DNA from 3 places in the Paenibacillus lutimineralis genome. Region 3 is predicted to be linked to each of the others. Evidence: riboswitches for the same ligand, from Rfam matches in the RefSeq annotation. Region 3 holds a riboswitch; each other region holds the start of a gene.
The links. A riboswitch is a leader RNA that binds a small molecule or an ion and turns the genes downstream of it on or off. The one in region 3 is predicted to bind cyclic di-AMP.

Region 1 (10,477 bases), 940 kb from region 3:
GCTTAAATGAACCTACGATACAGCCTTTCACGACTAGCTCAGGCTTCACGATGGATCGCATCGGATCCTTGCTAAGCTTCAGTCTGTACCATGAAGGGATGCACTTCGGCATCATTAAACAGTTCAAGAAGACGGTACAAGGTTGATTACAGCCAGACTTGCAGAACTAGGAGAGGTACTCAGATGCATGAACAATATGTAATTGAAGATGCAGTCCTTGAAGATCTGGACCGTATTGTAGAAATATATAATGAGACGATTGCTGGACGGATGGTCACGGCTGATTTGGAGCCGATCACTGTAGCTAGCCGTCTATCATGGTTTGAAGAGCATGGCCCAGACTTTAGACCGCTATGGGTGCTCAAGGATGGGAGAAGAATCGTCGCATGGCTTAGCCTCCAATCTTTCTATGGTCGACCAGCTTATCTGGCGACAGCGGAGATCAGTATCTATATTTCAGCAGAATGTCGTGGTAAGGGCCTAGGCAGTTTGCTGCTTAAGCGGGCGATCGATTTCTGTCCGCAAATTGCGGTTAATACGCTGCTTGGTTTTGTATTTGCTCATAACACGCCGAGTCTCTCCCTGTTAGGGAAGTTTGGGTTCGAGCAGTGGGCTTGCCTGCCGCGTGTTGCTAATCTGGATGGGATTGAGCGCGATCTTGTTATTTTAGGAAGAAGAATTGAACACTAGGGCTATAAGAGAATTCTCACCGTAGAGTGATATTATTACGCTTCTTGGCCCGAGGAGTGAGAATGGAGAAGAAATCGCTTGAGTGAATGGATAGAACAATGGACGAGTTGGCTGATTGATGCCACACAGCTGGGCGGTTTTTCTATACTGATCATTACGATTCCGCTGGCGCTTCTACAAGGAACGATTGGCATATTCCCGTTTGCGACTATTGTCATGCTGCATATCTCCGTATTGGGGATCGCAGATGGACTTATCGCCAGCTGGATCGCCGGAACGGCAGCTGGGATGATCGTATATTTACTATGCGGCTATTTATTCGCTGACTGGTTCAACCGCAAATGGCTGCATAAGCTACAAAAATATGAGAAATGGCAAAGAGGCCTGGAACGGTATGGTGTATGGGCAGTAATATTTCTGCGTACCCTGCCGATTATGCCTAACAATTTGATCTCGTTCATGTCGGCTATATCTAATATGAAGCTATCATCGTATACATGGTCAAATATGGTCGGTAATCTGTCCGGGATATGGCTGTATGGAATATTAAGCGCATCGGTCGTATTTCCGGACACAGATCTTCGTAAGTTAATATTCAGTTATATTATTTTTCTGGTTGCCCTTACCGTCATCTTCTGGTTCAGAAACCGGAATATGATCAAGCACGACCGCAGCATGACGGCATAACCGCATGTAGAAATATAAAAATAAAATAGAGATATGAGTGGAGAATGGGGTGGCACAATGAGTGTAACGAATATGGCGGCGAAGCCGAAGACGAGGAAGCTGTTATTTAGCGCCGGCTTCAGTTGGATGTTCGACGCGATGGATGTCGGGATTATATCATTTATCGCCGCTGCTTTGGCGGTGGACTGGGGACTGACCCCGCAGCAAACAGGCTTGTTTACAAGTATTAACTCGATCGGAATGGTGTTCGGTGCCGCTCTGGCTGGCCTGATGGCCGACAAATTCGGCCGTAAAGCAGTTCTGCTCTGGACGCTGGTCATCTTTGCTGTGGCGAGCGGTTTGTCCGCCGCTGCCACTGGATTTGCCATGCTGTGCGTGCTTCGCTTTATCGCAGGCTTTGGACTTGGCGGTGAGTTGCCTGTAGCATCAACTTTGGTATCGGAATCTGTTCCAGCCAAGGATCGGGGGCGGGCAGTAGTTCTGCTTGAGAGCTTCTGGGCCATCGGCTGGATTCTGTCAGCGCTGATCGCTTATTATGTTATCCCGGATTACGGATGGCGGACGGCTTTTGTCATTAGTGGTGTACCGGTCTTGTACGCCCTATATTTACGTCGGTCCATTGAGGACCCGCCGCGGTTTGTCGCGCAATCTAATACAATGAGACAGAGATTTTCAGTAAGAGAGAAGCTGCAATCTGTATGGTCAGCTCCTCATCGACGCTCGACGATCATGCTCTGGATCCTATGGTTTACTGTAGTCTTCTCATATTATGGGATGTTCCTGTGGCTGCCTTCGGTCATGGTTCTGAAGGGCTTCAGTCTCGTCAAGAGCTTTGAATATGTGTTAATTATGACACTGGCTCAATTGCCGGGTTATTTCACAGCTGCTTACTTCATAGAGAAGTTCGGTAGGAAGTTTGTATTAGTCTTGTATCTGGTACTTACTGCTGCAAGCGCAGCCTGGTTCGGTAGCGCTACGACGGAAGGGATGCTGATTGCCTCGGGAATTTGCTTATCCTTCTTTAACTTGGGGGCGTGGGGAGGTATGTATGCCTATACGCCGGAGCTGTATCCGACGAAGGTTCGGTCGACAGGTGTTGGCTTCGCTGCTTCCTTCGGCCGAGTTGGCGGGGTGATCGCTCCGTTCCTGGTTGGCTGGCTCGTAGCCCGAGAAGTACCGATCAGCTCGATCTTCTGGCTGTTCTTTGTCACCGTTCTGATCGGCGCGATTGCCGTTCTATGGCTTGGTACCGAGACGAAAGGAAAGGAACTTTTGGACTAGCAAGTACCTGTGTCTGTCCAAGGGAGCGCTAACGAAACGCGTGATTCCGCTATTTTGGGAATCCTAACGAAACGTGGTATCGTTATTTGCTTCAATTTAGGTCGCTGAGATTTTTAACGAAACGGGGTATCGCTATTGAACCCAAATCAACCCTTTTAGGCAGCATTTCGCCCAAATAACGATATGCTGTTTCGTTAGATATAATTTACCGGTTTTTTTTCGAGAAAATAACGGTCTGTAGTTTCGTTAGAAATAAAAAAGCTGCTTATAGGCAGCTTTTTTATTTTGCCCGCTTTGAGCGGTCGGTTAGTGAGACGAGATAGGCCAATTAACGCTCCAACTGCGTTTTATCGAGGCTTTCGCCTGGCAGCAGGGCATGGCCGGATATGCCAAGCTTTTGCAATTGGTGGGCGAATTGTGTTCCGTCCTGCTTGATGATGCCAAATGTATCGTAGTGAACGGGGACCACATGCTTGGCACCGATCCATTCGGCAGCGAGCAGGGCATCTTCCGGTCCCATTGTGAAGAAATCGCCGATTGGGATGAAAGCGAGATCGATCTTATGCTTGCTTCCGATTAGCTTCATATCGCTGAACAATGCGGTATCGCCGCAATGATATACGGTGAAACCGTTGATGTTAAGTACAATGCCTGCGGCAACCCCCAGGTAGACATTCGTTCCGTTCACTTCAACGGAAGAACTGTGGAGAGCCGGAGTGAAGGTCAGCTTGCCAAACGGGAAGTTGTACGAACCTCCCAGATTCATTCCTGTCGCCTTAAGCCCTCTCTGCTCAAAGAAGTCAGCCAGTTCAACGATAGCTACGATGGTGGCTCCAGTTCTTCTGGCTATCGCCTCAGCATCCCCAATATGGTCCGAGTGCCCATGGGTAAGCAGGATATAATCGACATCGATATCTTCAGCCACAGCAGCTGCTTTAGGATTTCCGGTCAAGAATGGGTCAATGATCAGACGGTAATCGCCAGTATCTAAATATACGCATGAATGTCCGAGATACGTTAGTTTCACGAATATCGCTCCTTTGGCAGAATAATGAACTAACTCTATTATAACGAAGGAGAGACATGAGTAAAATTTTTTAGGTTATCAGCTGTAGTTTTAACATTTTGCACCTGCTGGATCATTGCATAACTGTGAGCTATTATGATCCAGGCGGTAGCTAATCCCGGCCAAAACGGCTGCGGCAATCGCCACTAGTCCGCCGGTCCAAGACACATCGATCAATCGACTGCTTGTGGTAACGAAGCCGCCGAGGGTCGAACCGAGGGCGATGCCTACATTGACGGACACAGGCGTTAACGACGAAGCCAAATCTCTGGCAGTTGGTGAGTGCCTATCGGCCAGATCGATGAAATACAGCTGCATGGTGGAATTCATCGTGTATACCAGCAAAGCTATCAAAGAAATGCTGATTAAACCTGCCACGAGCGAACGGGAAGACAGATAGAGTGAAGCAAGAATGATGGCCTGTGCCAGAAATACGAACCGCAGCTTACTGATGCCATTGTTTGCCGCCAACTTACCGCCGATGAACGTGCTGAAAATGGATACCACGCCGTAGAGCAAAAATACCAGACTAATATATGGTGTAGGAACAGCCATTACATCCTGTAAAATCGGGGTCAGGTAGGTGTATACAGTATAAGTAGCTGCGATGCTGCAAGCCGGAATAAAAAACGCAATGATAATGCGAGAATTAGCAAATAGACCGAGTTGTTTTTGCAATGAACTACGATTTCCTTGGAGTGCTTTGGGAATCGTTGCAGAGCTTGCGATCAATGATATGACGCCTAATAAAGCGGTGAACCAAAAGACCATATGCCAGCCGTATTGTTGTCCGATTAAAGTGCCAAGGGGCACCCCAACGACGCTTGCGATGGTAAATCCGGCAAAAATGATAGCGACAGCGGATCCTCTCTTCTCCAACGGTACGCTCTCGCTGGCCACTGACATGGCAAGGGCGATCAGCACCCCGGTTACAAGCGCAGTGATCATTCTGGACACTAGGAGAAGCTCGTAAGAGTCGGCAAGTGCTGTCATTATATTTCCGGCAATAAAGATGGTAATCAAGGATAACATAAGCGGGTATTTAGCAAACCTGCTGAACACGGCCGTCAGGATTGGCGTACCGATCGCAAAAGTGATCGCAAAGACCGATACTAAGCTTCCTGCGGTTGAAATCCCGATATGGAGCCCCGCAGCTACTTCGCTCAACAGTCCGACAATAACAAATTCACTCGTTCCCAATACGAAGGTAAGTACAAATAAATTCAAAACCAAACGTTTATGATACTTTGTCATATGAACCCCTTTCTGATAAGCTTCTTTCGATTTCAAGCTTTAACGACGGCAATTTGAACTTCAGCTATATAGGCTTCCGGGTCGATTGATTTGTCATGAGGAAGACAGATCTCTCGCCGAGGCTCATTTTCTATCATCCGGTATCCATTACGTTCGATCCATAGAGCCAATTCCGTACTGGCTGTGCAAGGTGCTGTTGTGCGGCAATGATGTACAAGCGTAGCCATTAGCAGAACTTGGGGAAGCTGCTTTACGATAAATGGAGGACGACTCGTCAGTTCCTGCGGGAGCACGCGTGCGACTTCAATATCAATATCGTCATCACATTCATCACAGCCGTGCCAGAGTACCATCTGCGTTAAAGAAGACGGAGCGGAACTGGAAAGCTGGGAATCAAGCTGCCTGAACAGTTCGGGAATCTGGCTTAGCGAAGCTCTCTGACGGTAAGACATCACGAGCTGAGGCTCGACTTCTTTTAAAATAACATCGTGTCTGGTCAAGTTTGTGCCTTCATTCTCAATGAAGCTGAGCCGATCTTTGATCCGAGCAAGCCGGGCTTGTTCTCTGTCCAGAATAGACAGAATCTCATTCTGCTTCACCCGGAACATGCCTCTGATTTGTTCGATCGGAATTTGCTCGTCTAGCATTTGACGGATTTGATCCAATGAGAAGCCAAGCTCTTTATATGCCAAAATCCGATTCAATTGGAGCATTTGATCCGCTGAATAATACCGATAACCCGTATGTTTGTCCGTGAAGTCCGGCTTGAGTAGATTCAACTGATCGTAGTAACGAAGCGTCTTGACGGATACTTGGCTGATTTTTGAGAATTCACTGATTTTGAACATGGCTACACATCCCTGCAGGTAATTTAAATAGGCTTGCACTTGCTTACCGAGTATAACGTTCCAGTAAAGGGGAGAGTCAAGAGGTCGGTTACTATAATCTGTGGGAGCCTTATAAAAGAATTTAAAATCAAGAGTAGAAATGAGCTATAGCGAAAATTAGAGAGTGTTGCATCAATGTAAGCGGTATATTTTCGTATTCCTTTAAATTAATCGCCTTTTTTGCCGGGAAGTTGGCTTTACAGTCAAACCTTGCAGCGGTATGATTCAATCCATAATCAATATTAAGCAATTCCGATCGCTTAATCTCTGGGATGTTCCAGAGAACGGGGGAACCAACAAGAGCTTGCTGTGTGATGATCAACGCAGCTTGCTCATCGTCTGAATGGCCAGGGCTGGTGTGAGAGCCAACACAGGCCATTCGGACAGGGGTGAATCCTGAGGAAGAGACCATGGACTCTTCTCAGGTAGGGCGACTCTCACCGCCCGAATCCGTCAGCTAACTTCGTCAGCGTGGGTATGAGAGAGGAAAGGTGACTGCGAGCCGCAACGAATTCGGCCACAGAGGACCGTTTGCCTCTGTGGTTTTTTGCGCTCTAATTTGAAAAATGAACTAAAATACAATGCAACATCAATTAAAATTCGCTGAATGCTGTCGTGAATATGACAGCAGCGGGGGAACCAACGGTACTGAGTGATGCCCGATCTGCGGGCTTCTAAACCTTAGTTCCATGGGGTGAATCGCTTGGAGGATAAACGTATTCTCCAAGGTAGGGCGACTTCCGCGCCCGAATCCGTCAGCTAACCTCGTAAGCGTCTAGGAAGAGGCAACCACCAAAGGTCGGGTAGTGGGTCTAAGACCACTCATTAAGCCGCGGGGAAGGTTACTATCTTTCCTGCGGCTTCTTTTGTGTTGTCCTCTGCAAATTCGAGGAGGGTGTTCTCAAGTGGAGGAAGAGTTTGTTCTAGTAGCAGCACCGAATCCGGTTGGACTGAAGTTTATTTTGCTGCTGATCGCGGCGAAGCGTAATTTTGCGGTCCTGGTGAACAACAAGAAGGAGGAAGAAGTCCTTCATAAACTGGGCGTAAGACATGTACTGCGCATCAAGACGGATGACGAGCAGAGCTGGATCGTCCCGCCGTTTCCGATCGGACGCTGTTATATTTTTGAAATGAGCATGACATTAACCTGTCGCTATTTGCAAATCTGTCGGAGATGGACGCGTGATCAGATTTTCATTATCACTCCGAATAGAAATCCGCGCATGATTTACAAAGGGTTAGGAGCTTCTTATGTCATTCATTCCGTAAGCGGAGAGGTTGGATTTCTGCTTGCAGCAAAGCTTGAGCAATAAGCTAGAGCTAAAAAATCATTAAGTAGGATTCCAGATGGGGTGAGTGTGTTATGGATTATTTACAAATGTTCATTGTGATTGGCGTCATATTGTTGCTGGTGAAGCCGGTTGGAACTTATATATATCATGTTTTCTCAAATGTACCGAATCGAAGTGATCGCATCTTCGGAGCAATGGAGCGGTTTATTTTCAACATAGCCGGCTATAGGCGGCGCGAAGGGATGGATTGGAAGAAATATGTGATCAGTCTGCTGGCAACGAATGTGGTATTGATGACAATCAGTTTTCTACTTCTCAGTCTGCAGCAGTGGTTCCCATGGAATCCCGAAGGAAGCGGCAGCATGGAGCCGACACTGGCATTCAATACGGTAATCAGCTTCATGACCAACACGAATCTGCAGCATTATAGCGGGGAGACAGGGCTTAGCTATTTCTCGCAAATGGCTGTAATCACAATGATGATGTTCACATCAGCCGCTACGGGGTTATGCGCCGCTATCGCTTTTATCCGCGGAATTACAGGAAGAGGCCAACTGCTGGGGAATTTCTTTGAGGATTTTGTGAAGGCGATTGTCCGTATTCTTCTGCCTGCTTCTCTGATCGTGACGCTGCTACTGGTCGCGCTCCAGGTTCCGCAGACCTTGCAGCCTACCACGGCAGTGAACACGCTGGAAGGGACTGTACAGCGAATCTCGCTTGGACCGGTGGCCTCGCTGGAATCCATTAAGCATTTGGGCACGAACGGTGGTGGATTCTTTGGAGCCAATTCATCCCATCCGTTCGAGAACCCAAGCGGGTTGACGAATGCAATTGAGATGTGGTCAATGTGGGTGATCAGCGCGTCATTACCTTATACATTCGGTTTATTCGCGCGCAATAAGAAGCAGGGTTGGGTTATTTTCTCAGCGATGATGGTCTTGTTCCTTGCATTTCTGTCTTTGGTCTATTTCAGCGAGAAGGCCGGGAACCCGCTCTTTCATACGCTTGGGATAGACGTCACGCAAGGAAATATGGAGGGCAAAGAGGTTCGTTTCGGGGTTACGGGCTCGGCACTTTTTACGGCGATTACCACCGCCGCGACTACGGGGAGCGTCAACAATATGCATGATTCGCTTACTCCGCTCGGCGGCTTGGCAGCTCTATCCCAGATGATGTTGAACGTTGTCTTCGGTGGGAAGGGCGTCGGACTTATGAACATGGTGATGTACGCCATACTCGGTGTATTTATTTGTGGATTAATGGTCGGCAGAACGCCTGAATTCCTCAGCAAGAAGATTGAAGCTAGGGAGATGAAGCTGATCGCTATTGCGATTCTTGTTCATCCCTTAATTGTGCTTGCACCGACGGCAATCAGTGCTATGACTGGCTTAGGGTATGGCGCAGTTACGAATCCAGGGTATCATGGACTGTCGCAAATACTGTATGAATATGCATCCTCTGCAGCAAATAACGGCTCCGGCTTCGAGGGTCTCGCGGATAATACAGCGTTCTGGAATATCATGACCGGATTGGTCATGCTCCTGGGCCGTTATGTTTCTATGATTGCCTTGTTAGCTGCTGCAGGATCCTTAATGCAGAAAGAACCCGTCATGGAGACCATCGGCACGCTGCGGACAGACAATAAATTATTCGCTGGAATTCTCGTAGGGACGGTATTGCTTATCGGAGCTCTTACTTTTCTGCCGGTTCTTGCCGCAGGTCCTGTTGCTGAATATTTGACGCTAAAATAAATCAAAGAGGTGTGCTAAACATGAGCACTAGGCATAAATCGATGTTATCCGGAAAAATGATGCAAGGAGCCGTACTGGACAGCTTCAAGAAGCTGAATCCGATATGGATGATCAAGAATCCGGTCATGTTCGTCGTAGAAGTCGGAGCTTTCCTCGTACTCCTACAAATTTTGTTCCCTGGATTGCTTGGTAAAGATCACAATACGGGAGTCAACGTGGCCATCTTCTTGATCCTGTTAATTACGATATGGTTCGCGAATTTTGCTGAAGCTCTTGCGGAAGGAAGAGGGAAGGCCCAGGCGGACAGCTTGAAGAAGACGAAGCAGCAAGTTATGGCTAACAAACTAATAGGCGGTAGTACGAGAAGCGTACCTTCCTCTGAGCTGTGCAAAGGCGATGTTGTTGTTGTATCGCAAGGGGAGATGATCCCGGCAGACGGTGAAATTATCGAGGGGCTGGCTTCGGTTGATGAATCTGCGATTACGGGTGAATCGGCTCCAGTTATAAAAGAAGCTGGTGGCGACTTCAGTTCAGTTACAGGCGGAACTCTGGTGGTTAGTGATAGGATTGTTGTTCGTATTACGAGTGATCCTGGACAGTCATTTATCGACCGAATGATTTCATTAGTTGAAGGTGCCGAACGTCAGAAGACACCGAATGAGATTGCTTTAGGAACTTTGCTTACCGTATTAACGGTTATTTTCCTGATTGTGGTCATTACCTTAAAGCCGATTGCCGATTATTTGAATATTCATCTGGAGATCACCGTGCTAGTATCGCTGCTTGTCTGCCTAATTCCGACGACGATCGGGGGGCTGCTGTCCGCGATCGGAATTGCCGGAATGGACCGGGTAACTCAATACAATGTTCTGGCGATGTCCGGTAAGGCCGTAGAAGCTGCCGGAGATGTGAATACAATGATCCTCGATAAGACGGGTACGATTACATTTGGGAACCGAATGGCAGCTGAATTTCTCCCCGTTGATGGTAGGGCTGAAGACGAACTTGCCCGTTGGGCTGCGGTATCTTCAAGATTTGACGAGACGCCAGAAGGTCGCTCGGTGCTTGAATTGCTTCGCAGACAAGGGCTCGAATATGACGAATCCCTGGCCGCTGCCGGGGAGAGCATTGAGTTCAAAGCCGAGACGCGTATGAGCGGCGTCGACCTGCAGGATGGCAGAAGAGTACGCAAGGGGGCTGTTGATGCGATTATAAAATGGGTCAGCAGCCAAGGCGGACATATTCCGGCTGACCTGGAGGCAATTACTAATCAAGTGGCTACTGCGGGTGGAACGCCGTTGGCGGTTGCGGTTGATGAAATGATCTATGGCATTATTCATCTCAAGGACACGGTTAAACCAGGCATGAAAGAACGATTCGAGCAGTTACGGAAAATGGGGATTCGAACGATTATGTGCACGGGTGATAATCCACTGACTGCTGCTACGATTGCAAGAGAAGCTGGAGTGGATGATTACATCGCTGAGTGCAAGCCAGAGGATAAGATCGATGTCATTCGTCGTGAGCAGGCACAAGGGAAGCTAGTTGCGATGACGGGTGACGGGACGA
Region 2 (10,477 bases), 2.1 Mb from region 3:
GACAGTAACCCACCTTGTACTAAAGTACGAGGTTTCTCACCTTCAAAGAGGCTCTTGAAGCCTCTTTTTTTGTTACAATAAGAATTATATAACCCAGATACAGGAGGTCCATCTATGTTACCGCAAATTTATATTGCCAGAAAAATACCCGTCGAGGTAGAAAATTATATTGCTGAGCACTTCCGCTATAAAAAATGGGATCGCTTAGAACCTATTCCACGCGAGTACTTATTTGAGCAGTTGGCAGATTGTGAAGGATTATTAACCTCTGGAACGCGGATCGATCAAGAACTGCTAGACCACTCTCCAAAGTTAAAAGTAGTCAGTAATATTAGCGTCGGCTATAACAATTTTGATCTGGAAGTGATGCGGGAACGGAAGATCCTTGGAACGAACACGCCTAAAGTGCTTGATGATACGGTTGCTGACTTAATCCTCTCCCTGATGCTGTCTGTAGCACGCCGTGTCCCTGAACTAGACCGCTATGTTAGAGCGGGGCACTGGTCAAGCAAGGACGATGAGAATATATTTGGTGTGGATGTTCATCACAAAACATTAGGTATCATCGGCATGGGCAATATAGGGCAAGCGGTAGCCCAGCGGGGCAAATGGGGATTTGGTATGAACATTCTATATCATAACCGTCATTCTAAGCCTGACGTTGAACAAGCCTTAGACGCAGCATATCGTTCCAAAGAAGAACTACTGCGCGAGTCCGATTTTATCGTACTGATGACTCCGTTAACTCCAGAGACTAGACACTATATCGGTGAACGCGAATTCGCCATGATGAAGCCTTCCGCTGTATTTATCAATGCCTCCCGTGGAGCTACAGTGGATGAAGCGGCCTTGATCAATGCCCTTCGCATGAAGCAAATCTTCGGTGCTGGTCTAGACGTATTCGAGCAGGAGCCTGTCGATCCGAAGAACCCGCTGCTAACTATGGACAATGTTGTGGTCCTGCCGCATATCGGTTCAGCGACTTCGCAAACAAGGCTTGAGATGGGGATGCTTGCAGCGCGGAATTTAGTGGATGCCCTCTATGGCAGAAAGCCGTCCCAGTTAGTTAAAGAGCTGCAAGATCTATACGAATCATAAGCGTCTCTAACGATACTCGTAAAATAAAAGCCCGCCTCTTCTGCGCCCCTGTCAATTCAGCTACTAGAGCATTGATCAGGGGCAGCAGCCAGGCGGGCTACTCTTCATTTTATTTACACACGCTGTTCCGAAACTTCAGCAGCTTTCACCGCTCTCGGTTTAATCCGATCCTTCGGCATAAGGATGATTACAATAACGGACAATGCAGTAGGAATCAAGGCCCACAGGAAGGTATGGGCGATCGAAGAAGACAATGCTCCAGTTATTTTTTCCAAAATAGGCGCTGGAATCAAAGCTCTTTTCTCAGGACTTAACATATCCCTCGTATCTCCAAAGCTCTGTCCGGATTGCCCCATTCCTTCAAATGCCTCAGCCATATTATTCGCCAGCAGATTACGCTGAACGATCCCGAAGATCGTAATACCGAGCGTCATACCAAGCGATCTCAGGAATGAGTTCGTTGAGGTAGCTGCCCCGCGCTGGCGGGCATCAAAGTGATGTACCGCAGCCATCCCAAGTACAGAGAACGAGAAGCCTACCCCGAACCCGGTCAAAATACTGTACAAGGTCAACAGAGTACGGGATGAATCGCCAGTTAACGTACTCAGGGCAAATATCCCCCCTAAGAAGAACACCACAGAGATCATCATTACACTGCGGTAGGACATTTTCGAGGTTAAGATTCCACCCATCATACTGCCAAATACAGAGCCCAGCATCATCGGCATCAGAATGATTCCTGAATTCGTCGCCGTTCCGCCGTATACCCCTTGCACATAGATTGGAATATATACCGTTGCAATAATAAATACACTACCATAGAACAGAGCAAGCAAGCTGCTTGTAGCATACAATGGAATTTTGAACATGGAGAACGAAATGACTGGCTCCTTAGCCCGTACCTCCACTAGCAGGAAGGCAACGAACAATACCGCGAATCCAACAAACAGGCTGATAATGACAACGGAATTCCAGGCATATTTCTCTCCACCCAGTTCAAGAGCAAACATCAGGCAGATGACAGCGCCGACCAGCGTAAAAGCTCCGCCCCAGTCAATCCGTTGTTTCTCATGCGTCAGCGATTCATGATAGAACACAATAATCAAGCCGAGAGCGATAATACCGATAGGTACATTAATATAGAAAACCCAGTTCCAGCCTAGATGATCTGTAATGAATGCACCGAGCAGCGGACCAAATATACTCGAAGTACCGAATACAGCCCCCATTAGGCCTGTCATTTTACCACGCTTCTCAATCGGAAAGATATCGTAAATAATCGTAAAAGCAATCGGCATCAGCGCACCGCCGCCAATCCCCTGAATCGCCCGGAAAATACTAAGTTGAACGATACTCGTTGCAATTCCACATAGCACTGAACCGAGAATAAACGTCACGATACCAAAGATAAAAAACCGTTTCCGTCCGTACATATCGGACAGCTTGCCGAAGATCGGCGTCCCTGCCATAACTGCTACCATATATGCGGAGGTGACCCATACGAACTGATCCATCCCGCCTAGCTCGGAGACGATCGTTCCCATCGCCGTTGTTACGATCGTATTGTCCATGGCTGACATTAGTATGCCGAGCAGCAAGCCGAACAATATGAACTTGGTCTTGTCCTTTCTCTCAGCGATCACTTTGCAACCTCCCAATAACTTAAATTTGAATAACAATCTCATTGTATGTAGGAATGCAACAAATGTAAATAACTCTCAAACATTTTTTGTCAATCCTTATAACCAAAATCATGATCCATTAGAACTATATCGGACTCTCCACCACACCTCCACTCATCTCCTAAAATGTGCAATAACATTGTAATATTTGCTAATTATGTTAAGATGAAATTAGGAGGGATCAGCTATGGAAAACTGGATTATCTGGACGATTGTCGGTAGTTGTCTTGGTGCTTATTTTATTTTCATGGTTGTCATTCAATACCAATACATTGGCGAACTTCGCAAGAAGAAGCATAAAAGCAGTGAAGAGCAAAGTGCTTATTATGAGAAAATGTCCTTCGAGGAGGAGCAGCTGCATTTTAGTATGCAGAGTTTCTGGCCTACCGCAGCAGTTGCCGCGCTCATCCACAGAATTGTACGGGTGTTCAGGAAGGACGGAACACCTGCTTAATAATTAGATATTTAATAAAGATGCTTGGGATACTATCCTGGGCATCTTCTTTTTTTGCTGCAAGAGCCCGCCATTCATCGAACTATCGTCAACGACTCAATTAGCCTATAATAATATTGAATAGTTATCTGAGAAAGGAAGTATTACAACTATGAATGTTAAATGGTCCGGACTTGAACAAAATATGAAGCAATCCGGGATTGATACCATGCTTATTACTGATCCCAAACATGTATATTACTTAACGGGCTTTCTGAGCGACCCCCATGAGAGATTCCTGGGAGCCGTGTTACAGACTGGCCATGAGCCTTTCATGCTCGTCCCCGCCCTCGATGAAGAAGCCGCCCGGGCGGCGTCGGATATTACCGACATTATCACGCATCAAGATACCGATAATCCTTATCAAATATTAGCGGCAAAGGTACAAGGTAAGATCGGTACATTGGGTCTCGAGAAAGAAAACCTGTCCATGGCGCGCTATGAAGCGTTGCTAGAAGCCCTCTCCTTCTCGGCAAGCTTCGATGTAGGTCCTTGGCTTCGGGAGCTGCGGATGCATAAATCTCCTGAGGAAGTCGGCAAGCTGCGCCACGCCATTTCCCTGATCGAGCAAGTATTGCAGGCGGCGCTCAAGCAGGTGAAGGAAGGCGTGTCCGAGAATGAATTGGTAGCTGAGGTTGAATACCAGATTCGCAAGCTGGGAGCAGACGGTCCTTCCTTCGATTCGATGGTATTATTCGGTGAGAATGCCGCACTGCCACACGGAGTTCCAGGCAAAAGACAGCTGCGTCGTGGCGATCTGGTCATGTTCGATATCGGGGTCTACGCAGACGGCTACGCATCGGATATTACTCGTACCTTCGCCTATGGAAATATCACGGACGAACAGACCCGGATCTACAATACTGTACTTGCCGCTAATGAAGTGGCAATTGCCCAGATTCGTCCTGGCGTCACTTTCGCCTCGATCGATAAAGCTGCCCGAGATTTAATTACCGAGGCTGGTTACGGGGAGTATTTCCTGCATCGCCTTGGTCATGGGCTCGGCATCGATGTTCATGAATTCCCATCCGTTCATGGATTGAATGAACTTACGCTCTCAGCTGGCAATGTATTTACCGTCGAGCCAGGTATCTATGTTCCCGGTATCGCCGGCGTCCGGATTGAAGACGATGTGCTTGTTACCGAATCCGGCGTTGATGTGCTGACTCAATTTCCGAAGCAGCTCACTTTTATTGACTAATCTACAAAAGCAAGAACTGTGCTCTATCAACAACAAAACCTCCAAGACGCGCGCGAATGCGGCCCTGGAGGTTTTTGATTTATTTCACTTGATCGAGTTCCGGCTCACCGTCTGGATGGAAGTTACGCGCAATGTACAGAAAAGGCGTACCCACCGCAGTTAGTGCAAATTTTATAATATACGTAGTGAACAGGATTTCGAGCCATACGTCGAAGCTGTATTTACCAATGAAGGCAATCGAACAGAAGATCATCGTATCGACAAAGGAACTGATCATCGTACTTCCGTTGTTTCGAATCCAGAGCTGATTGCGCAAAGGATAGAAACGGCGAATCCAAGAATACAGGCGGACATCGAGAAACTGACTGATGAAATAAGCGGTCAAACTACCCAGCGCCAATCTTGGCATTAACCCGAAGATCGTCTTAAGCGAATCTTGCGCCAGATCACCTGGCTGCGGCTGGAACACAAGAACCATCTGCATAAGAATCGTTGTCATAATCAGCGTGAAGAACCCGAACCATACCGCCTTTTTGGCCTCTTGACGCCCATACTTCTCATTCAGCAAATCACTCGTCAAATATAGGCTTACATACATCGTATTGCCAAGTGTCATCACAATGCCGAACATATCAATCGTCTTAACGACTTGAATATTGGCGATGACCGTGGCAACCCCGATCCAGGCATATAATCCCTTCTTGCCGAACCAGCGATAACAGATCAGGAAGAAGGTGAGATTTATGAGCATATATATAAGGCCCCAGAAAAAGTTAAACATAACACGCCTCCTAGTTTTGGTTACGCGGGATGGTTACGAACCGCGGCTGATTTTCAAATCAGCATTTTCTACGATAACATAGCTTTTCGCAAGTTGCCACCCTATTATTTCTTCCATTATAGAGGTTGTGCAAAAAGTTCGTTTTTAATCAATAGAATTGACCAAGAAATGGTCAAAATTCACTTTCTCGAAACAATGAAATCGCTATCATCAAAAAAATAAATAATATCATTGTTTAAACGTTTCATTTTGTCTTACAATACTTTTATATGTCTTTTTTTCCAATTGAACTACATAAACAGGAATAAAGAACTAGATTAATAGAAACTCAGGGGGATATAATGCGAAAATTCAAACATTCCATTGGTCGCAAATTTATGCTGACTTTTGCGGTCATCACGATCCTGTCATCCATTTTATTCAGTACAAGCTTCTACCTTATTGCTATGAGCATTATTGACGACAATGTACTGCCTCAATTCGATGAGGTTCTGCATACAAGCTCCAGGGACATATACAAAGGACTTGATAATTCACAAGCCCTCCAGCTTATTAAAGGAAATGAAAATTCGCGCTTTGCTGTAGAGTCCTATCTCAGCAAGAAGGTTGAGGAATTCCATCTGCATACCGCCTATATTCTTGATGTCAAAGAAGATAAGGCAATCGTGATTGGAATTAATCAAGATTCGATCATGAAGGTTGGGGACGAGCTTGATATCCAGGAAGCGATGAAGATGAAAGATCCTGGCAAACTGAGCGTTAGCGACCTGTACAGTGATCAATATGGCGTGCACAAAACTGCATATATCCGCCTGTCTGGAAGCACAGCTGTTCTAGCTGTAGGTATGGACGCGAACTTTATCAAGCAGAAGGAAGATCAGATTTTATGGACCGGAATCGTAATCGCTGCCATTGTCATTGTCCTAGCTCTGATCGCAGCTTATGTGAACAGCAGACGGATCATCAAGCCGATTAAGAAATTGGCTACAGTAACTAGGCAAATGGCACAAGGAGATTTAACTCAACAGATTACCATTACGGGACATGATGAGATTGCTGAGCTCTCGGCCAGCTTCCAAACGATGATTACCGAGCTAAAAGAAATGATTACCAAGGTTCAAAATAGCTCCCATGGCGTGATCCAAGGCTCCGATCAGATTTATCAGTCTGTGAACACCTTCCAGCAGTTGATCGAGCATTCCGGCAACTCGATGCAGAAAATTGAGAAAGGCAGCACCGTAATCGCCGGAGCGGCCGCAGAGAATGCCCGAGCAATGGAAGAGATCTCACTAGGGATCCAGCATATCGCCGGTTCCTCCGCTGAAGTGACAGAACGCATTGGTGAAGCTTCAGATGAGGCTGACAACGGGAATGAGCTGGCCAAGTCGGCGACCCGTCAGATGCAACTTGTTGAGCAGGCCGCAGCAGCATTGCTCACGCATATTTCAACTTTGAACGAACGTGCTTCATCCATCATTCAGGTCGTAGACCTGATCACAAGTATTACGAAACAGGTTCATATTTTGGCTCTGAATGCGGCAATTGAAGCAGCACGGGCTGGAGAGCATGGCAAAGGCTTCTCCGTCGTCGCCGAAGAAATTCGCCTGCTTGCTGAACAGACGAAGGATGCCACAACGAAGATCAGCGAAAACTTGTTAAGCATTCAGGAAGAGACTGTAAGCTCAATGCAGACGATGCAGCGTGCCACTAATGAGATTGGTTCTGGTACGGAGCAAGTGAATCAGGCAGAGCAGGCGTTCAGCCATTTGACCGAGCTGATCTCGGAGATTAACTCCAGCGTTCAATCCGTCTCAGCGGCAACCGAGGAAATCTCGGCCAGCACGGAAGAAGTAACTGCCTCTGTTGAAGAATCGGCCAATATTACCGGAAAATCTCTTCTCAGCATCGAAGAAATCTCCAACAACACCAGCCGGCAAATCGAAGAAATGAAGAACCATGTCGGAGCCATTGAACAGCTCCATCATCATGCTCTTTCCTTGAGAGAGGCTATAAATAAATTCAAAGTTTAAGAGGGATAGATCATAAGAAGAACCGCCGGAAATGGGATTCCGGCGGTTCTTCCGTGTTAAAAGAATCAATTCTTCTTATAATTCATTCACCGAGACGACCTCGGCCAATTTCTTCTCGGGTCTCTTCCAATACGACTCATTGCCAGGAAGATCATCAAACCAGGCTGCATCTTCTGGACATTCAAGCATCATGAACTTCCCATACTCATCATCACGGGACTGATGATACTTCAAATACGCCATTCCGTTCTCGATCGCTAATATTTCGATTTTACCGGATGTATGGCTCATTGATAAGCGAACGCGCTTGCCTAAGCCGGAAGTACGGGCCTTAGCCCCTTCCACCAGTTCATATGCCCGCTGCAGCGGAATAACAAAATCGGAATTGCCGGCGACCGGACGGTTGATGAAGAAATAATAAGGTGTTACACCTGCCCAGGACAATTTGTCGAGCAGTTCCCCAAGCACCTTCTCGTCATCATTGATCCCCTTCAGGATCGGCGTCTGATTCACGACAATGGCTCCAGCCTTATGTAGTGCCTCGAAGCATTTGCGCGCTTCCGCCGTAATCTCCCGCGGATGATTAATATGCGCCATCACATAAATGCGCTTCTCCGCTGAGGAAAATTCAGAGATCAACTGCAATAGATCAGGATCCTCATAGATCCGCATCGGATTAAAGACAGGGATTTTCGAGCCAAGTCGGATGATCTTCACATGATCGATCGACCGCAGCCGTTCGAGGATAGTGCGCAGCTTGGTAGTTGCGAGAATCAGACTATCCCCGCCCGTCAATAACACATTGTTGATCTCAGAATGTCTGGAGATATATTCAATCCCCGGTGTTACATCGGCCATCGCTTCCTTCACATCATTGCGGAACAACCGCTTACGGAAGCAGTAGCGGCAATAAGCACCACATACCTCAGAGACGATCAGAAGCGCCGTTGTCCGATACTTATGCTGACAGCCAGGTACGACATAATTCGTATCCTCGTCAGAAGCATCCCAGCGCCCATATTCCCGCAATTCCCCGGTATTCGGAATAACCAGCTTACGAATCGGGTCATTAGGATCGTCCCAGTCAATCAGATTCAAATAATAATCATTCGCCCGGAACACGAATTTGTCAGTAATCGGACGAAGTTGATCCCGTTCCATTTGAGACAACTGCGTCACCCTATCGATATTTGTAATGTACTTCGGGCTTGCCATACACCATCTCCTCCTTTATCTCTACAACACGCCGATTCGTAAAGAAGAAGCACGGAAACCAAAGATGACAGTGCAGCGCAAGGCATCACATGCCGAGTAATAACGGGTCATTATAAAAAGATCCATAAACACAAAAAGACCCGTAGCAGGGTCATTGCAGAGCAGTATAAATGATGACCCATCCACTGCTGACGAGGTTAGCTGACGGACTCGGGAAAGATGGTTCCCTACGTGTACTATGCACAACGATTCGCCCCAAAAAATGGTTCCCCCGCTTTTCGACTTTACCATTCGAAAATTAAGCGTATATTCATCGTATTACAAATGTAAGCGTATGTCAAAACTGAGGATTCTTTGGAAGGTCTGCAATCTCATATATTTGATCCATATCCAGATGCCCTCTTACATGATCGGCAAGTCGGTCAAACGCAATCTCTCGCCTTACGGCGGCGGAGAATGTCGTAGCCAGAGGCTCCAGCCCCTTGGCTTGTCTAATTCCATCCAACCAAGCCCTGCGATAGCTATCACTATTGAATAGACCGTGCAAATACGTACCGAACACTCGCCCATCAATACGACAGACTCCCTCCATTCGTTCCTCTCCATCAACGCTTTGAACTAGGAATAAGGAAGTTGCCTCTTTCTCCCTACTAGCAGTGCTTCTTGTCACATCGTTTGAGTTCACTACGGTATCTGAGTTAGATGACTCTAACACACAACCAGCTTGGCTTGAGTATACCGTCTCCCCGGAATGAATTTCGTAGCCACCAACGGGGATAATAGGCTCCGTCGAATAAAGGTGGAGGGGGGCATCAGGTAGAACATGTCCTGCGGTGCGGATTGTCTTTTTTCCAGGAAGAAACGTCGTCCTCAGCGGCAGCCAGCCAAGTCCACGGGATTGATTCACTTTGCCAGATTCAACGGCCTCTGGATCAAGGAGTACATCGCCAAGCATCTGATATCCGCCACAAATACCGACCAGTTGCGAATGAGTGCTGCTCTCCATATACTGCTCAATCGCTCCGTCCAGCCCCTGTTCTCGCAGAAATGCCAAGTCGCTAATCGTATCCTTGGAGCCTGGCAGGATGATTACATCCGGCTCTCCTAGCTCCGCTGCTCGCTGGACATAACGCACAGACACGTCCGGCTCTGCATCCAGCATGTCGAAGTCAGTAAAATTGGAAATACGGGGATAACGAATAACGGCAATATCAATATCACGGCCCTGCTTAGGCATCGAAGCGTAGGAGTCGAGAATAACTGAATCCTCGGCCTCGATCTCCATATCCGGCAGGAAGGGCAGCACGCCGAGCACGGGAATGCCTGTCCGCTGTTCCAACCAATCCAGCCCTGGCCGAAGCAGCTCCAGATCGCCTCTGAATTTATTGATGATGAAGCCCTTCACCCTGGCCCTCTCTTCGGGCTCCAGCAATTCGAGCGTCCCGACCAGAAACGCAAACACCCCGCCGCGATCGATATCGCCCACCAAAATGACCGGAGCTTCCGCCCACCCAGCCAGATTCATATTGACGATATCGCGCTGCTTCAAATTGATCTCCGCCGGACTTCCCGCACCTTCCAGTACAACGAGGTCATATTCATCCCTCAGTCGGTTCAGTGCCTCCATCACGATCGGTTGGGCCACAGGCAGGAACTCCTCACGATATTTCATCGCGCTCAGATGCTGATAAGGCTTGCCGTGAACGACGATCTGCGAGTGCATATCTCCTGTCGGCTTAATCAGGACGGGATTCATATCCGTCGACGCCTCGATTCCACAGGCCTCAGCCTGCACTCCCTGGGCGCGCCCAATCTCCCGACCATCGGCGGTGACATAAGAATTAAGCGCCATATTCTGTGATTTATAGGGAGCTGTTCTGATTCCGTCTTGAACGAAAATTCGGCATAAGGCAGTCACGATGACACTCTTGCCGACATCAGAAGCCGTACCCTGCAGCATCAGCACAGCGCCTCGAT
Region 3 (10,477 bases):
GCCAATGGTATCGATCCCTGAGTTGACGCAGTTGCTGAGAGGAAAATCGATGATCCGGTAATGGCCGCCGAACGGTACGGCGGGTTTAGCAAGTTTGGAAGTGATCGGGGATAATCTGCGACCTTCACCTCCAGCCAGCAGCATTGCAATACAATTTTTTTTATTCACTTCGTTTTTTCCCTCCCGTGTGGTTTGGACTGTGTTGTTCTTACATACACTAGATATGAATGATGTCGTTGAAATTAAAGGTATGGAAATTATCAGAAATTATTACAAAGAAATTTGTAAAAGAGCATTTTAACTTTCAATATCGGGAGTTAACACAAAAATTATGGATAAATACGTGGTTCAAGCGGTTCAGGCTGTTTATTAGCCTCTATAAAATTATTTGGAGAAGCAGGTGATTATACATTGTCCGAACGAACAGATATGATTTCCAAAGATGATATTTATTTATTTCATGAAGGAACACTGTACCGCAGCTATTTAACCCTAGGTTCGCATCTGGCAGTAGAGGACGGTCAGTCCGGTGTTCGATTTACCGTATGGGCGCCCCACGCGCGGCAAGTATCCATTGCCTCGGATTGGAACCGGTGGAGCGGGGAGAATGATTTATTATATAAGATACCCGATTCGGGATTTTGGACTCGTTTTTTTCCGGATGTAGAGGAAGGAATTTTTTACAAGTATGAAATTACTGGCCAAGATGGTGTCAAAAGTTTGAAGGCCGACCCGTATGCAACCTATGCGGAGGTTCGTCCAGCTACAGCGTCCATTGTCAAATCGATAACGGGCTACACATGGCATGATGAGAATTGGCAGCGTAGCCGCAGAGCGTTGTACCACAGGCCGCTGAACATATATGAACTGCATTTCGGAACATGGCGGCAAAGGAAGGACGGCAGTTTCTATACATACCGTGAGATGACAGACATCCTAATTCCTTATGTTGTAAAAATGGGGTATACGCATATCGAGTTAATGCCACTGGCCGAGTATCCTTATGACCTATCCTGGGGATATCAGATAACTGGCTATTATGCTCCAACAAGCCGTTATGGCAAACCTGAGGACTTGATGTACTTCGTGGATCGCTGCCATCAGGCTGAGATCGGTGTCTTGCTCGATTGGGTGCCGGGTCATTTCACTAAGGATGCGCACGGTCTACGGCGGTTCGACGGTACGGCTCTGTTCGAATATGAGGACGAGGCCAAAGCCGAAAAGACAGGATGGGGGACGCTGAGCTTCGATTTCGGCAAGCCGGAGGTCAGATCCTTTCTTATATCGAATGCTTTGTTCTGGATGGATATGTATCACTTCGACGGCCTGCGGGTCGATGCTGTAACCAGTATGCTGCGCCTAGATTTTGAGAAGCCGTCGGGCCAGCATCCTCTGAATGAGTTCGGGAGTGTGGAGAATCTGGAGGCGATTGAATTCCTGAAGCAGTTAAACCAGGTCATCTTCAAGTATTACCCCTATGCTTTGATGATGGCGGAGGAATCCAGCTCCTGGCCCGGGGTTACAGACCCCGTGGATATAGGCGGGCTTGGCTTCAATTATAAATGGAATATGGGCTGGATGAACGATACGCTCGGTTATATGGAAACTGACTTTGAAGAGCGGCCAAAGAATCATCATTTGCTTACTTTTCCGATCTGGTATGCCTTTACGGATAATTACACACTGCCCTTATCTCATGATGAGGTGGTGCATGGCAAGAAGTCCTTGCTTAGTAAAATGCCAGGAAGCTATGAGCAGAAGTTCGCCGGGTTACGAATATTGCTCGGTTATCTGATGACATCGCCGGGGAAGAAGCTGCTGTTCATGGGCGCGGAATTCGGTCAGTTCATTGAATGGAGAGATCAGGCAGAGCTGGACTGGCTGCTGTTGGATTACGAAATGCATCGCAAAATGCTGGAATATACCCGCTCGTTGAATCATTTCTATTTAAGAGAGCCTGCCTTGTGGGAGAATGATCATAACGGTAGCGGTTATCAGTGGATTAATCCGCATGATCGTACGCAAAGCGTCATCTGCTACTTGCGCAAGGGCAAGCGGATCGAGGACACGCTGCTTATCGTTATTAACTTTCAACCTGTTGAACGGGAGCATTATCAAATCGGTGTACCACAATATGGAGCATACGTAGAGATGTTCAACAGCAATTTGAAGGCTTATGGCGGCGCAGAACAGATTCGCATTGCCCCGCTGCATAGTGAGCCGAAGCGTTGGCATGATTGCCCGTATAGCTTGGAACTGGCGCTTCCACCGCTTAGCTTCATCGTTCTGAAGCCAGCGATTAGAACCGGGCGGAGGGTGAGACCTCGCTTATCGAAGAAGACCAAACCAGGCACTAAATCACCAAGGAGGAAGCATATATGAAAATATTGTTCACTGCTGCCGAGGTCGTCCCTTTCATTAAGACAGGTGGATTGGCTGATGTGATCGGTGCACTCCCAAAGGCGCTGCAAGAGGCAGGTCATGATGTGAGAGTTGTGCTACCTAAATATAAGGACATCCCGTCCTGCTTTACAGACCAGATGACGCATCTGGGTGCGATGGAAGTGCCTGTCGGATGGCGCAGGCAGTATGGCGGCATCGAGTATTTAATTCATGAAGGAATGCCTGTATATTTTATCGATAATGAATATTACTTCAGCCGGGATGGTGTCTACGGTTACCCGGATGATGGAGAACGCTTCGCCTTTCTGAACCGGGCCGTGCTTGATATGCTTCCGCTGATTGAATTTTTGCCAGATATTCTCCATTGTCATGATTGGCATACAGCGATGATTCCGCTGCTTCTTAAGGAGCATTATCAGACCAATAAGGCTTATGGTTACATCCGTACTGTATATACAATCCACAATTTGCTGTACCAGGGCATCTTCCCACGGGAAGTGCTAGGCGATTTACTTGGTTTGCCGGAGTATTATTTTACGGCGGACGCGGTCGAATATTATGGCAATGTGAGCTTTATGAAAGCAGGACTAGTATTTGCCGATCATGTTACGACGGTGAGCCCTACCTATGCTGCAGAAATCCGCACCCCTTACTATGGCTATGGAATGGAAGGATTACTGCGTTCGCTTGGGGATCGCTTGTCAGGGATTGTAAATGGTATTGATGCGAAGCTGTATAATCCGTTGACGGATGAGGATATATACGTCAAATACCGCAGCAGCCTGGCGAAGAAAAGGCAAAATAAGCTGGCGCTGCAGCAGGAATTGGGACTTCCTGAGCAAGCATCCATCCCGCTGATCGGCATGGTGACACGGTTGGTTGAGCCGAAGGGCCTTGATTTAATGACGCGTATTCTGGATGAATGGCTTAACGAGGACGATGTTCAGTTCGTATTACTTGGTACCGGGGATAACAGCTATGAGGAATGGTTCAGGGAAGCGGCCCGGCGCTATCCCCAGAAGCTATCAGCGCAGATTCTGTTCAGCGATCGGCTATCACGCCGGATTTATGCTGGCAGCGATCTGTTTCTGATGCCTTCACGCTTTGAACCCTGTGGAATCAGCCAGCTATTGGCCTTACGCTATGGAAGCATTCCCGTCGTGCGGGAGACGGGAGGGCTCAATGATACAGTGCATGCCTACAACGAATATACGGAGGAGGGGAACGGATTTACCTTTCATGACTTCAATGCTCATGATCTGTTATACACGCTGCGCAGAGCTGTTTCCTTCTATGAACAAGCGGAAATTTGGGAGAGTCTCGTCAAGACAGCGATGTCCGGAGACTATAGTTGGCAGCAATCGGCAAGACAGTATAGCGAAATTTACGCAAGGCTTAAGACTGTATAAAGAAAAGCCGGGACTGGTGAGATCCGCTCGATATGGATCGGTCTACCAGATTACCGGCTTGTTGATGTTCATTTGATGTGTCGGTACAGAATACGGAAGCCATACGGGTCCAGGCTGATGTTCATTGTGCCCGAGTCGGGAGCAACTCTCTCGCCGGTTAAGGCATCCTGCCAATCGCTTGTCTGAATCGGATGCGATAGCACGCACGCTTTATCCGTATTATTCATCCAGACTGTGAAGTGCATACTCTGATCCAGTCGCTCATAAATGATGCAGGGATTGCCGCTTTTGGCTTGTAGAAAGCGAAAGCGCCCCTGTCTAAGCACGACATGTTTCTTGCGCAAGGCGATCATCATTTTATAGAAATCGAGCAACTCACGGTCTTGCTTCAGAGGGTCCCACTCCATACATTTACGGCAATCAGGATCCGTATTCCCTGTTAAGCCGATCTCATCACCATAGAAGATGCAAGGTGTGCCGATATAAGTGAACAAGAAGACGACGCAGAGCTTAAGCTTTCTTTTGTCTCCGCCAACCCGGGTCAAAAGCCGCGGGGTATCATGTGTACAGAGCATATTGAAGATCACTTCGTTCGTCTGTTGGGGATACCGCATAACGAGTGAACCCATCTCATTTGAGAAGTTATAGCCATCCATTCCACCGCAGAAAAATTCAAGTACCTTGTCGGCAAATGGATAGTTCATGACGGAATCGAATTGATCGCCCAGCAGCCAGTTCAGTGAATCGCTCCATACTTCTCCGATAATATAAGCCTCCGGATTTACCCTTTTCACGACATTACGGAAATCACGCCAGAAATGGTGATCGATCTCATTGGCGACATCGAGCCTCCAGCCATCAAGCTTAATCTCCCTGATCCAATATTCGGCTACACCTAGCAGATACTCCTTCACTTCGGGATTAGCCGTATTAAATTTGGGCATATTCCCGAAGAAACCGAAGGTATCATAGGTGGGAACTCCGTCCTTAATCTTCACTGGGAACTCATTGATATGGAACCAGCCCGCATATTTGGAGTTTTGCCCATGCTTCAATACATCCTGGAACGGAGGGAATTGCTCGCCACAATGATTGAAGACTGCATCGAGTACAACGCGAATTCCACGTTCGTGGCAGGCCACGGCGACCTTTTTAAGCAGAGCGTTATCACCGAAATGAGGATCCACCTGCCGATAGTCTGTCGTATCGTACTTATGATAGGATGGCGAAGTGAATAAAGGCGTGAAATAAATCGCATTGATTCCCAAATCGACGAGATGATTTAGATGATCCAATACCCCTTGTAAATCCCCACCAAAGAAATTATCGAATTTTGGGGGGCTTCCCCACTTTTCTACAGGCTTCGAATCATTATCTGGATTCCCGTTAGCGAACCGTTCCGGCATAATCTGATAGAACACAGCTTCCTTGGCCCATTCCGGCACTTTGAATACGTCAATCTCATGAATATAGGAGTATTCGAAGCATTCTCCCGGAGGGGAGGGGGGATCATGCTGTAATCCGGAATCGAGCATATAAATCGTCTCAGTACCAGCAACGAGCTTGAAGGCATAGGATAAGCGCTTGTAGCGGGGGCGGACGTCGACCTCCCAGTAGTCGAACATGCGATCATGAGCTGCCTTCTCCATGGGATATTCCTGATAAGTACCGGCCCAATTATATTTATCCCCAGTCATGGCAATGACCTGTTCGAGGTCATCACGCTTTGTTCTAATCCGCAGATGAATCGTTGAATTATCGTAGGCATAGGCCCATTTGTCTCGTGGAACATGATATAGAGCTTCCAGCAGCATAAGGTTCAACTCCTTTGTCCTATTATGTCCAAGCTCCTTGGAATTGAATAAAAGAGATGAAATAAAATAAGCTGACTTATAAATATTCACTAACGTTTTAACGCGACACAGCATATGAACGTGATTTTATACACTTAGAAATCGCTTTTATGGAATAATCAGGGTTAATTATTGTGATATTGTTAATATCATCAGCTCAGTTTAATTAACCATAGATAAATTAATATCAGAACTTAGATAAGAATCTGTGAATAAATGATGAAGTATCATATTTTACCTTTGCATATATATGCATTATGTTTTATAATTGGCCAAGTAATCAAAGAAAGCACATGACAGGAGAGAGAGAAATGAAAAAGTGGGGAACATTAGTTATAGCTCTATTGATGGTAACCAGCTTGCTTGCAGCATGCGGACAAAATAAAAATAATGACGGGAGCGCGCAAGGTGCAGGGAGCAACGCCAGCAACGCTGGTAAGAAGATTATAACGCTCGGCACTAGCGCGGACTACGCTCCATATGAGTTCCATATTAAAAATGATCAAGGACAAGATGAAATTGTCGGCTTCGATATTGAGATCGCCAAGGAGATTGCCAAGGAACAGGGCGCTGAGCTGCAAATCAAAGATTTGCAATTCGATTCTCTGATGAATGAATTGAACAGCGGACGGATTGATCTCGCTATTTCCGGTTTGAGTCCAACCCCTGATCGTCAGAAGGAAGTAGATATGTCGAAGATTTACTTCACGGCTACACAGGCTGTCGTTACTCGTTCCGGAGAAGAAGGCAACTACAAGACGATGGATGCATTGGTAGGCAAGAAGATCGGTGTCCAGAAGAGTTCGATCCAGGAGGATATCGCCAAGACGATCAAGGATGCCAAGATTACTTCCCTGGGTAAAACTCAAGATATTATGATGCAGCTAAAAACAGGCCGTGTAGACGTAGCGATTATTGAGGGCCCTGTGGCTGAATCGTATGTAAGTAATATCGAAGGTCTGACGATTTCCGAAGCTCAGCCGCCGGTAGAGGATGATGGATACATCGTCGCTGTAAAGAAAGGCAATAAGGAGCTTCTTGATAAGGTTAATGCTACTTTGACTCGTCTCATGGAAGATGGAAGTATCGATAAGTTTATTGTTGAGGCCAGTGAATTGGCTGAGAAATAGGCGTTGCATCTTTAAGGAATTGCTCTAGAAAATAGCGGAGAAGCTTCGCTATTTTCTGCTTTTTAGCAAGTTTTCTGATGAAATTGGAGGAATGATCTGGTTATGAAGTTTTTTACGATGTTTTGGGATTACCGCGATTACTTCTTCACCGGTGTGCAGTATACGCTCTTGCTGGCTGCGATCGGTGTCATCTGCGGTTTTATTCTCGGGCTTGTGGTTGCCTTGGTGCGGATGTCGCCCTTAAAAATCGTCCGTTTCATCGGCCACGCTTGGGTGGAGTTCCTGCGTGGAACGCCGATGATGGTACAACTGTTGATTATTCATTACGGCTTCTCGCAATTATTCGGCGTTAATTTTACTCCGATTCAATCGGGTGCGATTACATTGTCAATCAATAGCTCGGCTTATTTGGCGGAAATCTTCCGTGCAGGTATTCAAGGTGTAGACCGTGGACAAGGGGAGGCGGCGCGATCGCTCGGGATGTCGCAGGGAATGTCGCTGCGCTTCATCATTATTCCGCAGGCGATAAAATCGGTGCTTCCGGCCATCGGCAATGAATTCATAACGATTATAAAAGAGTCCTCTATCGTCTCCATTATCGGTGTGACCGAGTTGATCTTCCAATCCGGCTCAGTCGTTGGCATTACGTATAACGGGATGACACCGTATCTGATCGTTGCAGTGATTTACTTTATTCTGACATTCACACTATCTCGGGTTTTAGGTGTGTTCGAAAGGAAGTTGAAGGCCAGTGATAACCGTTAAAAATTTGCATAAAAAATTCGGCCATCTCCACATTTTGAAGGGGATAGACCTTGAGATCTCGCAAGGGGAGGTTGTCGTTGTAATCGGTCCGAGCGGATCGGGGAAAAGTACGTTCCTGCGTTGTCTTAACATGCTGGAGACCCCATCTGAAGGAGAGATTCTGTTCGAAGGCGAATCGATTACTGCACGTGGGCATAACATTAATATGACTCGTCAGAAGATGGGGATGGTGTTCCAGCAGTTTAACCTGTTTCCACATAAGACGGTGCTCGACAACATCACACTTGCGCCTATACGCGTGAAGAAGATGGAGAAGAACAAGGCAGAAGCCGTAGCGATGGATCTGTTGCAGACCGTCGGTCTACAGGATAAGCGGGATGCCTATCCTTCGCAATTGTCTGGTGGACAGAAGCAGCGGATTGCGATTGCCAGAGCGCTGGCTATGGAGCCGCATGTGATGCTGTTCGATGAACCGACCTCCGCGCTTGACCCCGAAATGGTCGGAGAGGTGCTCGATGTCATGAAGAAGCTGGCCGACAAAGGAATGACGATGGTGATCGTTACGCATGAAATGGGCTTTGCCCGCGAGGTTGGCGATCGCATCATCTTTATGGATCAGGGTCAGGTACTGGAGCAAGGCTCGCCACAGCAGGTATTTGGTGCGCCTAAGGAGCAGCGGACGAAGGAATTCCTGAGCAAAGTACTCTAACTTTCTTATAACCATATCGATTTGTTTGACACCGCACACTGTTTCCAGTGCGCGGTGTTTTTGCTATGAGTACCGATTTTATAGCATACATATTACTCGATCTTGTCATTATTAATCTTAAAAAATACCGTGTCATATCAGGCTTTGTGCGCAAATGGTAACAATTACATGAGCTATTGGTTACAAAGTTGTGATATATTCAATGAGCCGAAACTTACTAGAACAAGTGCGGGGGACGATTTAACGAAAGGCTGATTTGGAATTGAGTCATGACAAATTGGCTATCTTGGGGTGAAGCGTGGTTGAAATAGTAACAAAAATTTAACTATTGTTACTATTCTTGCGTAGGGAAACTTCCTTTTCCCGAATCCGACAACTAACTCCGCAGGCGCATAAAAGGAGGACAACATGAAGAAACAACATACATGGACATTCAAGCGTATTATGAAGACAGCATTTATTTCTGCTGGATTATTTGGAGCGATGACATCCGTTCCTGCGCTGGCTGACTCGTTACATACAGCGAAGGAAGGAGATACATTCTATACACTGTCGAAGCAGTATGGAGTGCCTATGGATAAGCTGATGACAGCGAATCCTTCCGTCAAGGCAACGAATATATATGAAGGTCTTAGCATCACAATCCCTGATGATAAGAGCAATACGATGTCTGCTCTGGAAGTGAAGACCGAGTCTACGGGCAACGCAGCTATTTTACCTACGCTCAGCGTATTTGCCGATCAGAAGGTGGTAGAGGCTTGGGGCAAGAGCTTTAATTATTCCAAGACAATGAATGTAAAGGCGACAGCTTATTCTTCTGCACCAAGCGAGAATGGTGGATACGGGGCTGTAGATTATTATGGCAATGCGCTTAAACTTGGAACGATTGCAGTTGACCCGAAAATCATTCCTCTCGGTACTAAGGTACTTGTAACCGGCCATGATCATGAAGGTCTGCCTAAGAAAGCATTTGTAGCGACAGCAACGGATATTGGTGGCGCCATTAAGGGCAACCGAATTGATATTTTCATTCCAGGCAGCACCTCATTTGTGAATCAGTTTGGCTACCAGGATGTTAAGTTATTTGTATTGAAATAGTAAACTAATAGATTAATAGTGCGTGAATTATTATAGGGCCGTACCGGACAGCTAGCTGTTCCGGTGGGGCCCTATTACTGTTACAATTTATTTTTCTTGGTTTGCAGCATATCGGCTACATTAACGAATTGATACCCTTTGGATTTGAGCTGCTCAATAATCTCAGGAAGAGCTTCGATCGTGCCGCTCAGGTTGGAGCCCGAGCCGCCTCCAGCATGCTGGAGAACGATCGATCCGGGGCCAACCGTCTCAAGCACATTCTGTTTGACCTCATTCTTGTCGAGCCCCTTCCAATCCAGGGAATCGACGTTCCAATTCACAACTCTATAGCTATGCCGCTTTGCCCAACGAACCTGGGCTTCATTAATATCACCGTATGGAGGCCGAATCAACTTCGGACGATAGCCAACGATATTCTGAATCACCTTCTCAGTTCGCAATATTTCGGATTGGAATTCCTGCATCGAGTGCTTCTTGAATTGATTGTGAGTATAGGAGTGGTTGCCGATAATATGACCATCAAGGTGGATTTTCCGAACGAGATCAGGATGTTTCTTTGCCCGGCTGCCAACGACGAAGAATGTAGCTTTGACACCTTCACGCTTCAGTATTTTCAGCACTTGTGGCGTGAATCGGGGGTCTGGCACATCGTCGAACGTAAGGGCGACCTGCTTCACCCGGGGACCACGGAATACAAAAGTCTCGGAATACTTACGCTGCAGCTCGGCTAGATTAAGCGGCTTTTCACTGGTCTCAGTGGATGTAGGTGCCGTGTCCTCCGTACCCGGTGCACCCGGTGACGACCGTTTGGCTTCAATGCTTCCAGAGCTTGGAAACAACATGAGCAGGATGGTACAGACGATCATCCAGTGTTTGAGTTTTGTGGACATAGCATTACCTCTTCTCCAAAATAAATGTCATGATCTGGTATGCCCATTATTATTGAAAAATATGAGGGAATGATTAATTTTTAGGGTAAGCGCTTTACTCGGGTCTCAAAAAGTATTGAAGTGATGTTTGTCACAGACTGATTGATAAGAAAAATTGCATCTTTAGATGAAGTGCATAAAATCAAGCAGGCGTCTATAGAAAGGGGACTGAACAATTTGA

Region 1: linked by a shared signal. The riboswitch ahead of EI981_RS16130 (hypothetical protein) and the one ahead of EI981_RS11590 (3D domain-containing protein) in region 3 are both predicted to bind cyclic di-AMP.
Region 2: linked by a shared signal. The riboswitch ahead of EI981_RS21465 (KamA family radical SAM protein) and the one ahead of EI981_RS11590 (3D domain-containing protein) in region 3 are both predicted to bind cyclic di-AMP.

What each region holds. Positions count from the first base shown of each region.
Region 1 is NZ_CP034346.1:3,657,224-3,667,700, reverse strand. It holds gene EI981_RS16165 (DinB family protein) at 1-146, shown strand, start outside; gene EI981_RS16160 (GNAT family N-acetyltransferase) at 184-690, shown strand; gene EI981_RS16155 (TVP38/TMEM64 family protein) at 769-1,377, shown strand; gene EI981_RS16150 (MFS transporter) at 1,435-2,658, shown strand; gene EI981_RS16145 (metal-dependent hydrolase) at 2,987-3,685, opposite strand; gene EI981_RS16140 (MFS transporter) at 3,776-4,978, opposite strand; gene EI981_RS16135 (MerR family transcriptional regulator) at 5,011-5,826, opposite strand; cyclic di-AMP (ydaO/yuaA leader) riboswitch at 6,113-6,352, shown strand; cyclic di-AMP (ydaO/yuaA leader) riboswitch at 6,457-6,654, shown strand; gene EI981_RS16130 (hypothetical protein) at 6,771-7,178, shown strand; gene kdpA (potassium-transporting ATPase subunit KdpA) at 7,229-8,908, shown strand; gene kdpB (potassium-transporting ATPase subunit KdpB) at 8,929-10,477, shown strand, end outside.
Region 2 is NZ_CP034346.1:4,794,858-4,805,334, forward strand. It holds gene EI981_RS21435 (2-hydroxyacid dehydrogenase) at 115-1,098, shown strand; gene EI981_RS21440 (MDR family MFS transporter) at 1,212-2,738, opposite strand; gene EI981_RS21445 (DUF3949 domain-containing protein) at 2,968-3,234, shown strand; gene EI981_RS21450 (M24 family metallopeptidase) at 3,386-4,474, shown strand; gene EI981_RS21455 (queuosine precursor transporter) at 4,554-5,255, opposite strand; gene EI981_RS21460 (methyl-accepting chemotaxis protein) at 5,597-7,285, shown strand; gene EI981_RS21465 (KamA family radical SAM protein) at 7,361-8,500, opposite strand; cyclic di-AMP (ydaO/yuaA leader) riboswitch at 8,672-8,815, opposite strand; gene EI981_RS21470 (cobyric acid synthase) at 8,838-10,460, opposite strand.
Region 3 is NZ_CP034346.1:2,717,982-2,728,458, forward strand. It holds gene EI981_RS11555 (glucose-1-phosphate adenylyltransferase) at 1-168, opposite strand, end outside; gene glgB (1,4-alpha-glucan branching protein GlgB) at 430-2,382, shown strand; gene glgA (glycogen synthase GlgA) at 2,379-3,812, shown strand; gene EI981_RS11570 (alpha-glycosidase) at 3,881-5,626, opposite strand; gene EI981_RS11575 (transporter substrate-binding domain-containing protein) at 5,977-6,795, shown strand; gene EI981_RS11580 (amino acid ABC transporter permease) at 6,913-7,560, shown strand; gene EI981_RS11585 (amino acid ABC transporter ATP-binding protein) at 7,547-8,269, shown strand; cyclic di-AMP (ydaO/yuaA leader) riboswitch at 8,465-8,676, shown strand; gene EI981_RS11590 (3D domain-containing protein) at 8,678-9,367, shown strand; gene EI981_RS11595 (polysaccharide deacetylase family protein) at 9,448-10,257, opposite strand; gene EI981_RS11600 (dihydroorotate dehydrogenase electron transfer subunit) at 10,474-10,477, shown strand, end outside.